2 regions of the Pseudomonas sp. 05N432 genome follow, and region 2 is predicted to be linked to the other one. Evidence: predicted binding sites of a transcription regulator. Region 2 holds the regulator's gene; the other holds the start of a gene.
What was found. Region 2 encodes sigma-54, which starts transcription at its own class of promoters, with help from an activator protein. Its sites were predicted from a motif close to ANTGGCATNNANNTTGCTNT; they were not measured.
Positions count from the first base shown of each region.

Region 1: the regulator sigma-54 is predicted to act here: its motif matches at 3,186-3,205, upstream of AC1DHT_RS08860 (circularly permuted type 2 ATP-grasp protein).

Region 1 is NZ_JBFTMM010000006.1:174,990-179,996, forward strand. Features, by position in the region: gene AC1DHT_RS08830 (aminotransferase-like domain-containing protein) at 1-344, shown strand, start outside; gene AC1DHT_RS08835 (translation initiation factor 2) at 436-939, shown strand; gene AC1DHT_RS08840 (YkgJ family cysteine cluster protein) at 1,106-1,360, shown strand; gene AC1DHT_RS08845 (START domain-containing protein) at 1,402-2,007, shown strand; gene AC1DHT_RS08850 (hypothetical protein) at 2,145-2,381, shown strand; gene AC1DHT_RS08855 (ribonuclease E inhibitor RraB) at 2,593-2,934, shown strand; gene AC1DHT_RS08860 (circularly permuted type 2 ATP-grasp protein) at 3,237-4,646, shown strand; gene AC1DHT_RS08865 (alpha-E domain-containing protein) at 4,659-5,007, shown strand, end outside.
Region 2 is NZ_JBFTMM010000014.1:69,326-74,332, reverse strand. Features, by position in the region: gene AC1DHT_RS16260 (HPr family phosphocarrier protein) at 31-309, opposite strand; gene rapZ (RNase adapter RapZ) at 325-1,182, opposite strand; gene ptsN (PTS IIA-like nitrogen regulatory protein PtsN) at 1,185-1,649, opposite strand; gene hpf (ribosome hibernation-promoting factor, HPF/YfiA family) at 1,662-1,970, opposite strand; gene AC1DHT_RS16240 (RNA polymerase factor sigma-54) at 2,080-3,573, opposite strand; gene lptB (LPS export ABC transporter ATP-binding protein) at 3,755-4,480, opposite strand; gene lptA (lipopolysaccharide transport periplasmic protein LptA) at 4,480-5,007, opposite strand, start outside.

The sequences.
Region 1 (5,007 bases), on a different contig from region 2:
GTCATTTGCGCTACATCCGCCAGGAGTATCGCAAGAACCTCAGCGCCTTCCAGTTGGCGGTGCAGCAGTACTTTCCTGAGGGTACGCAGATAACCCGGCCCACGGGCGGCTTCATTCTGTGGGTCAGCCTGCCGGGGCGGGTCAATACGCAGGAACTGCATGTACGTGCGTTGCAGCAGGGCATCAGCATCGCGCCGGGGCTGATTTTCAGTAACACCGAGCAATTCAATCACTGCATTCGCTTGAACTGCGGTACACCGTGGAATCGTGAAGCCGAGCGGGCGCTGATGACGCTCGGGATGCTGGCCACTCAACTTTGTCAGGAGACGGCAGGCGGTTTTTGACGCACACCGGGGGCTGGATTGTTATGCGAGCTTGTCAGGGACCTTACAACAAGCGAGCATATGGCCCTCTGCCGTTAGCGCTGTAGTGTTCATGAAAGCGATTTTCCCTGCTGGTTTGATGTTGGCGTGCCTCTTGAGTGTTTTCATTCCTGGCAGCGCGATGGCTGCGACCGCTCTGGATAAGGGGCGCGTCAGCACGTCTGAAGCAAAAGTGAAGCCCGTTGCACCGGCAAAGAACCCTGCTCCGGTCAAAAAAACCAAAGTGGTAAAGAAGCCGGCGCCAGCGAAAAAACGCCCACCGATTGCTTCAAAATCAAAATCCGCGAGTGAAGTGGTCAGAACCACGTACTTGCCACCGGCCACGCTGGATTTGAGCCTGCCATCGGACATGGTCAAGCAGTTGCAACCTGTTGGCACCGTTCCGCTAGTCAAACATGCTCCTTTACTGCCGCCCATGTTTGGTGAAAAAACCAGGGATGACAGCCCGTTCCAGCTTAACGGTCGCCTGCTCAGCAACGAAATGCAGTTGCAAATGCGCAAAGAAGAGCACCGGGAAGTCGAAGGTGCGGCGCTGGAATTTCAGTTCAAGCAGTAAAACCTGCATTGATCTGTGACCCGCGCACCTGACGCTTTGTCGGAGACTGGTCAGTCACGCGTGTTTGAGCGAAAAACCTCTATCCGGCCAATTTCAAACGGCTGTTTTAGCGGGTACCCTAGTCCACGTTATTCAACACATTACCCGTCGCGAGGAGCGTGTCGTCATGAACTGCCGTGAAGGCTGTGGCGCCTGTTGCATTGCCCCTTCCATCAGCACACCCATCCCCGGCATGCCAAATGGCAAAGCCGCGGGAGAACGTTGTGTGCAACTGTCTGTCGATAATCTGTGCAGTATTTTCGGCAAGCCTGAACGGCCAGCGGTCTGTGGTGCGTTTCAGGCGGATGTCGAGGTGTGCGGCGACAGCCGGGAAGAAGCCATCAAGTTGATCGGTTGGTGGGAGAAAATGACCGCGGCGTAGTGTGTTCAACGAACGGAACTTCAACAATAAGGAATAAGACTATGGGTTCGCTGCATCGTGTCGCTGTGTTGTGTGGTTTGACGGTTCTGCTGGCCACGACAGCCCAGGCTGAAGACTGGAAAACTGCCAAGGATGAGGACGGAATCAAGGTTTCCCTGAGTGAAGTCGCCGGGTCTCAGTACAAGGCCTATCGCGGTGTGACCGTAATGAAGACCTCCGTGGCCAAGTTGCGCGCGCTTCAGGAAGACGTGCCCGGCGCGTGTGCCTGGATTCATGAGTGCAAGGTGCAGAAGTTGCTCAAGCACGAAGGTGATCAAAGCTGGACCTACACTCAGTTCAGCACTCCATGGCCGGTGACCGCGCGTGATTCGGTATTGCACGTGACCACTGTCGAGGGCGCCGATGGCAGCCTGACGCGTAAGCTTGAAGGTGTGCCGACCTACCTGCCTGAAGAAAAAGGTTTTGTTCGTGTGACCCAGGTTCAAGGCTTCTGGAAGTTTGTTCCAAAAGGTACAGACCAGGTCGAAGTGACCTATCAGGTTCACACCGAGCCAGGTGGTAGCGTGCCGTCGTGGCTGGCCAACAAGTTTGTGGTCGATGCACCCTTCAATACCTTGAAAGCCCTGAAAGCACGCGCCGAGAAGTAATACCGTGCTTTTGGCAAAGAGGCTGCCAACCGGCGGCCTTTTTCATATCAAACCGATGGATTCAGGAGGAACGATTTTCCGGTATTCGGGGTCGAGATGTTGTAAGCCCATCTGTGGGTTTTACCAAGGAGGCACCGATGCAAAAGTGGGAAGTCACCTTCGTAGATGATCACGGCGTGCAGACCGTGGAGCAATTCGATTGCGAACAAAAACCCACGATGGAGCGGGCCGCGCAATTGATTCGCTCAAAACTCCTCCCTGTTCCGGCCGAGCTCGATCTCAATGATCTGGAGGGGCGAACCGAGGACCCGACGGTCAAAAGCCTGAAAGATCAGAACAGCATTGAAATTCTCAGTATCACGCCAATTGCATAACCACTTGATGCGACTCGCAAACAGGCCTTGGCAGCAACTCTGACTTGGGGCTACTCTGCAAACGAGATCAGCGAATGGATCGCTAAGGTCTGGTCTTGTCAGCTACATGCTTGTTTCCCGGCGGCAATTTGATTGCCGTATCGCCCTCACCATTCGGTTGCGGGCGCAGGGAGTACGGAAAGTCTATCCATCAGTTTGAGGAGGACGTTTCATGAGCACAGCCTATCAAGAAGACATCAGCAGCAGTGTGCTGCGCCGCATGAAAGAAGGCGGTTTTGACTTTTCACGGTTCCATCCCATCGAGTTCTACGCCATTTTCCCGGATGAGGAGCGGGCACGCAGGGCGGCAGGGCATTTTCGCGGTGAATCCTTGAATGCGCAGGTCAGCGTGCGTGATGACGGTGCCTGGCATCTGGAGTTGAGCAAGGTGATGTACGCCACTTATGGCGGCATCGGCGACTTCGAGCAGGACTTTGAGGCGGTGGTCGAGCCTTTGGGTGGGATTATCGAAGGATGGGGCGTCAAGCAGGAGGTACGAGGGCTACTCGCATAACACTATGAACAGCGACAACACTCAGCAACGGCTGACCTCAGGGTTGGCCGTTTTCGTTTTCGGACATTGAGAAGTCAAAGGATCGCAACCGCGCACAGGCCGTGAAACCAACTCTGGCTATGCCGGTAATGACCATGAGCATTGCTTCGCAATGAAGCGAGGGACGAACAGGTTGAGGCATTGGCTGCACAGGATTGGTGCGGCGTGTCTTCGACGATTAGCCAACCGATTGATAGTTAAGCGTTTATGCCGCTGGCACGGGCCTTGCGAAGTCTGGGTGTCCGGGTGACAAGGAGTACGGCATGATCCGCACCTATTTTGATGAAATGTACGACGCTGGCGGCTTGGTCCGTCCGCACTATCGGGAGTTCGCCCGTTGGTTAGCTGAAACGCCTGACGAGCTTTTGGCACAACGGCGACGCGAGGCCGATCTGTTATTTCATCGTGCCGGGATAACCTTCACGCTCTATGGTGATGAGCAGGGGACAGAGCGTCTGATTCCCTTCGACACCATTCCCCGCAGCATCCCCGCCAGTGAATGGCGGATCGTCGAGCGCGGCTGTATTCAGCGGGTCAAGGCATTGAACATGTTCCTTGCCGACCTGTACCACGAGCAGCGCATCATCAAGGCCGGCATCATCCCCGCCGAACAAGTACTGGCCAACGAGCAATACCAGCTCGCCATGCAAGGGCTGGATCTACATCGCGATATCTATTCGCACATCTCTGGCGTCGATCTGGTGCGCGATGGCGACGGCACGTACTACGTGCTCGAAGACAATTTGCGCACGCCCAGTGGCGTCAGCTACATGCTCGAAGACCGCAAGATGATGATGCGGCTCTTCCCCGAGTTGTTCGCCGCCCAGCGCATCGCGCCCATCGATCATTACCCGAACCTGTTGCTCGACACGCTGAAAAGTTCCAGCCCGCTGGACAATCCGAGTGTCGTGGTACTGACTCCCGGGCGCTTCAACAGTGCGTTTTTCGAGCACGCGTTTCTGGCGCGGGAGATGGGCGTGGAGCTGGTGGAAGGCGCGGACCTGTTCGTGCGCGACGACAAGGTGTTCATGCGCACCACCGACGGTCCGAAAGCCGTCGACGTGATCTACCGTCGCCTCGACGATGCTTTCCTCGATCCGTTGGCGTTCAATCCGGATTCGATGCTCGGCGTTCCAGGACTGCTGTCGTCCTATCGCTCCGGCAATGTGGTGCTGGCAAATGCCATCGGCACCGGTGTCGCGGACGACAAGTCGGTTTATCCGTTCGTGACCGACATGATTCGTTTCTACCTGGACGAAGAGCCGATCCTGAAGAACGTGCCGACCTGGCAGTGTCGCAACCCGTCAGAACTTTCTCACGTGCTGGCGAACCTGCCTGAACTGGTGGTCAAGGAAACCCAGGGTTCCGGTGGTTACGGAATGCTGGTCGGGCCTGCAGCCACCGCTGCCGAGATCGAAGCGTTCCGCGCACGCATCAAGGCCAAGCCCCACGCGTATATCGCCCAACCGACGTTGTCCCTGTCGACCTGCCCGACGTTTGTCGAAAACGGCATTGCCCCGCGGCACATCGACTTGCGTCCGTTTGTCCTGTCAGGCCGCGAAACCCGGGTCGTCCCCGGTGGCCTTACCCGTGTAGCCCTGCGCGAAGGATCCCTGGTGGTCAATTCGTCACAGGGTGGCGGAACCAAGGACACCTGGGTGGTCGAGGATTGAAGGAAGCCTGCCATGTTAAGTAGAACTGCCTCGGATTTGTACTGGATGTCGCGTTACCTGGAGCGGGCGGAAAACCTCGCACGGATGCTCGACATCAGTTATTCGCTGTCATTGATGCCGCAGGATGGCCGCGGCGATGGTCTGCACGAATTGGCGATGCCCTTGCTGATCACCGGCACGCTGGACGATTACCTGGAGCGCCACGGTCAATTGCACGCCGAGCGCTTGCTGCACTTTTTTGCCCTGGATGTGGCCAACCCGGCCAGTATCTACAGTTGCCTCGGCGCCGCGCGGGTCAGCGCTCATGCAGTACGTGGGCGGATCACCGCCGACATGTGGGAAAACATCAACGCGACCTGGC
Region 2 (5,007 bases):
CACAAGCCCGCTCGCAAAAAGGTTATGCGTTTACTCGCCTTCGCCGAAATAGTTGTTGATCAGTTCCTTCAACGCATCCAACGCATCCTGAGCCCGGTCCCCTTCTGCGTGAAGGTGGATCGTCGTTCCCTTGCCGGCAGCGAGCATCATCATGGACATGATGCTTTTGCCATCGACCATCTTGTCCTTGTCGGGGGTGCGGCCCACTCTGATCTCACAGGGAAACTCCGCAGCTTTGCCAACGAATTTGGCTGAAGCACGGGCATGCAGACCCAGTTTGTTGATGATTTCAATTTCCAGAGCAGGCATCGCGGTGTGAATCCTTTAGCTAAGGTCGCGGTGGCGAACCTGGACGTTCTTCAGGGATTGTTGCAGGACCTGGCCCAGACGTTCGGTCAGGTAGACGGAGCGGTGATGCCCGCCGGTGCAGCCAATGGCGATGGTGACGTAAGCGCGATTGCTGGCGGCAAAGCGCGGCAGCCATTTGAGCAGGTATGTGGAGATGTCCTGGAACATCTCTTCGACATCCGGCTGAGCCGCCAGATACTCGGCAACCGGCTGGTCCAGCCCGGACTGAGCGCGCAGTTCCGGCTTCCAGTACGGGTTCGGCAAGCAACGTACGTCGAACACCAGATCGGCATCCACCGGCATGCCCCGCTTGAAGCCGAAGGATTCCACCAGAAACGCAGTGCCCGGCTCTGGCTGGTTCAAGAGGCGCAACTTGATGGTATCGCGCAGCTGATACAGGTTCAGATTGGTGGTATTGACCTTGAGGTCTGCCAGGTCGGCAATCGGCCCCAGCAGATTGGTCTCGTCATTGATGGCTTCGGCCAGCGAGCGGTTGGCGTTGCTCAGCGGATGCCGGCGGCGGGTTTCCGAGAAACGCTTGAGCAAGGTTTCTTCGTCGGCGTCCAGATACAGCACATCGCATTGGATGTGCCGACTGCGCACTTCTTCCAGCAGCTCCGGGAAGCGTGAAAGGTGGCTGGGCAGGTTGCGCGCATCAATGGAAACCGCGACCAGTGGTTGCGCCAGTTCGGTGTGAATCAGTGCGCGCTCGGCCAATTCCGGTAGCAGGCCGGCCGGGAGGTTGTCGATGCAGTAATAACCGCTGTCCTCCAGTACATCGAGGGCGGTGCTTTTACCTGAGCCGGAGCGGCCGCTGACGATGATCAAACGCATGATTAGTGACCGTTCTGCTCGTCGAGGACAACCTGGTACAAGGCTTCATTACTTTTTGCGCTGCGCAGGCGATCACGGACTTCTTTGCGATCGAGCATGCTGGCGATCTGGCGGAGCAGTTCCAGGTGCGCATCGGTGGCGGCTTGCGGGACCAGCAGAACGAATAGCAGGTCGACCGGAGCACCATCGATGGCGTCGAAATCTATAGGGGCGTCCAGGTGCATCAAGGCACTGATGGGCGACTCGCAACCTTTGAGGCGGCAGTGGGGGATGGCGATGCCGTTGCCAAAACCGGTGGAACCGAGTTTTTCACGGGCGACCAGACTCTCAAAGACATCCTGCATGGCCAGACCCGGCACTTCACGGGCGATCAGGTTGGCAATTTGTTCGAGGGCTTTCTTTTTACTGCCGCCCGGCACGTTCACCAAGGAACGGCCGGGGGTCAGGATGTTTTCAAGTCGGATCATGGGTTGGGAGTGTTAACGACCGGTCGCGCCCTGGAGGAGGCTCTGGGTCTTTTCCTTATGCTTTTTGAGTTGTTTATCCAGCTTGTCGGTCAGGGCGTCGATCGCGGCATACATGTCGTTATGCTCAGCGTTGGCGACCACTTCTCCACCGGGGATATGCAGCGTGGCTTCGATTTTCTGCAGCAGCTTCTCGACGGTCAACGTGACCTGCACATTGGTGATCTTGTCGAAATGCCTTTCTAATCGGTCGAGCTTTTCGCCGATGTAGATGCGCAGGGGTTCGGTCACTTCCAGTTGGTGTCCACTGATGTTGACTTGCATACAGCTTCTCCTTCGTTGCCAGTGCATAAGGCGGCAGGCTGGCTTGCCTGCCACTAGAGCGTGTCCGAAAAGCTTTCGAACACACCCTGGAACGCTATGGCGTAGCCCGTCACATCAACCGCTTGCGTTCGCTCGAAGGCGCGATCCCCAGGGACTCGCGGTACTTGGCGACGGTGCGGCGGGCCACCTGAATGCCTTGTGCCTCCAGTAAACCAGCGATCTTGCTGTCACTCAACGGCTTTTTCTGATTTTCCGCGGCAACCAGTTTTTTGATGATCGCGCGGATCGCTGTGGACGAGCATTCACCGCCTTCAGAGGTACTGACATGGCTGGAGAAAAAATATTTCAGTTCATAAATACCGCGTGGGGTATGCATGAATTTTTGCGTGGTCACTCGTGAAATCGTCGACTCGTGCATGCCGACCGCTTCCGCGATGTCATGCAGGACCAACGGCTTCATGGCTTCATCGCCGTACTCAAGGAAGCCGCGCTGGTGCTCGACGATCTGGGTGGCGACTTTCATCAGGGTTTCGTTGCGGCTTTGCAGGCTCTTGATGAACCAGCGCGCTTCCTGCAACTGATTGCGCATGAAGGTGTTATCGGCGCTGGTGTCGGCGCGACGGACGAAGCCGGCGTACTGCGGGTTGACGCGCAGGCGCGGAACCGACTCCTGGTTCAGCTCCACCAGCCAGCGCTCGTTGTCTTTGCGCACGATGACGTCGGGAACCACGTACTCGGCTTCGCTGGATTCGATCTGCGAGCCCGGACGCGGGTTGAGGCTCTGCACCAGTTCGATGACCTGGCGCAGCTCATCTTCCTTGAGCTTCATGCGGCGCATCAACTGGCTGTAGTCGCGGCTGCCCAGCAGGTCGATGTAATCGATTACGAGTCGCTTGGCCTCGGCCAGCCAAGGGGTTTTGGCGGGCAATTGACGCAGTTGCAGCGATAGGCATTCGCTGAGATTGCGTGCGCCGATACCGGCCGGCTCGAATTGCTGGATGCGATGCAGGACGGCTTCGATCTCGTCGAGCTCGATGTCCAGTTCTGGATCGAAGGCTTCGAGGATTTCCTCGAGGGTTTCGTCCAGGTAGCCCTGATTGTTGATGCAGTCGATCAATGTCACCGCGATCAGTCGATCGGTGTCGGACATCGGCGCCAGGTTCAATTGCCAGAGCAGATGGCTCTGCAGGCTTTCGCCTGCGGAAGTGCGAGTGGTGAAATCCCATTCGTCGTCATCGTTGCTTGGCAGGCTGCTGGCGCTGGTCTGGTAAACGTCTTCCCAGGCGGTGTCGACCGGCAGTTCGTTAGGAATGCGCTCGTTCCAGTCGCCTTCCTCGAGGTTATCGACCGTAGGCGCGGTTTCCTGGTAGGAGGGTTCCTGGATGTCGGTGTTGGGTTTCTGCTCGATATTGTCCGCCATCGGGTCGGCGTTATCGAAGTCGTCGCCTTCTTCCTGGCGTTCGAGCATTGGATTGGACTCCAGTGCCTCCTGGATTTCCTGTTGCAGGTCCAGGGTCGACAATTGGAGCAGGCGGATGGCCTGTTGCAGCTGCGGTGTCATCGTCAGCTGCTGGCCCATTCTCAAGACTAGCGATGGTTTCATGGCAGGGGCTTAACACCTTATTCGCCGGCGCACATGCGCCATCCACTACAGGGCGCCGGAGCGCCAAACATAAGCAAATTATATGCCTGAAACTGAAGTGTTTGCCTAGAGCGCTGTAACAATAAATACGTATAGTTTTATTGGGGCAAGCGCTCCGGCGACTGACCAGGCACCTCAGTGCTTACAGGCGGAACTCATGGCCCAGATACACTTCCTTGACCAGGTCGTTGGCCAGGATGGTTTCGGCGTCGCCTTCGGCGATCAGTTGGCCGTCGTTGACGATGTAGGCGGTTTCGCAGATGTCCAGGGTTTCACGAACGTTGTGGTCCGTGATCAGCACGCCGATACCCTTGGCCTTGAGGTGATGAATGATCTGCTTGATGTCGCCCACCGAAATCGGGTCCACGCCGGCGAAAGGTTCGTCGAGCAGGATGAATTTCGGCGCCGTGGCCAGGGCGCGAGCGATTTCCACACGGCGACGCTCGCCACCGGAAAGGCTCATGCCGAGGTTGTCGCGGATGTGGTTGATGTGGAATTCCTGCAGCAGGCTTTCCAGCTCTTTGCGACGACCGGCCTTGTCGAGTTCCTTGCGGGTCTCGAGGATGGCCATGATGTTGTCGGCGACCGAAAGTTTGCGGAAGATCGACGCTTCTTGTGGCAGGTAGCCGATACCCGCTCGTGCACGACCGTGCATTGGCTGGTGGCTGACGTCCAGGTCGTCGATCAGTACGCGCCCCTGATCGGCCTGGACCAGGCCCACGATCATGTAGAAGCAGGTTGTCTTGCCGGCACCGTTCGGGCCAAGCAGGCCGACGATCTGGCCGCTGTCGATCGACAGGCTGACGTCACGCACGACCTGGCGGCTCTTGTAGCTCTTGGCCAGATGCTGGGCTTTCAGAGTTGCCATTACTGGGCCTTCTGCTCGTCGGTTTTCTTTTTCGGCTGGATAACCATATCGACTCGTGGGCGCGGTGCGGTCACCGATGAACCGGTAGCGCGGCCTGCGTTAGCAACCTGCTTGACGGTGTCGTAGACGATTTTCTCGCCTTCAGTGGTGTTGCCTTCGTTGATCACCTTGGCGCGGTCGATCAGTACGATGCGGTTTTGCGAAGCATGGTACTGGATAGTCACCCCATAGCCCTGGACGGGTTTCGTGTCGGTAGGCTTTTGCAACTGCTCGAAATACGCCAGGTTGCCCACCGAGGTCACGACATCGATGTCGCCGGCCTTGGTGCGGGTAATGGTCACGGTGTTGCCTTTGATGATCATCGAGCCCTGGGTAATGATCACGTCACCTTTGTAGGTGGCCACGCCATTCTTGTCGTCCAGCTGAGCATCGTCAGCCTGAATGCGAATGGGTTGCTGGCTATCGTTCGGCAGAGCCCAGGCGCTCACGCTTCCCAGTGCTGCGCCCAGACTGAGCAAAATAGGGAG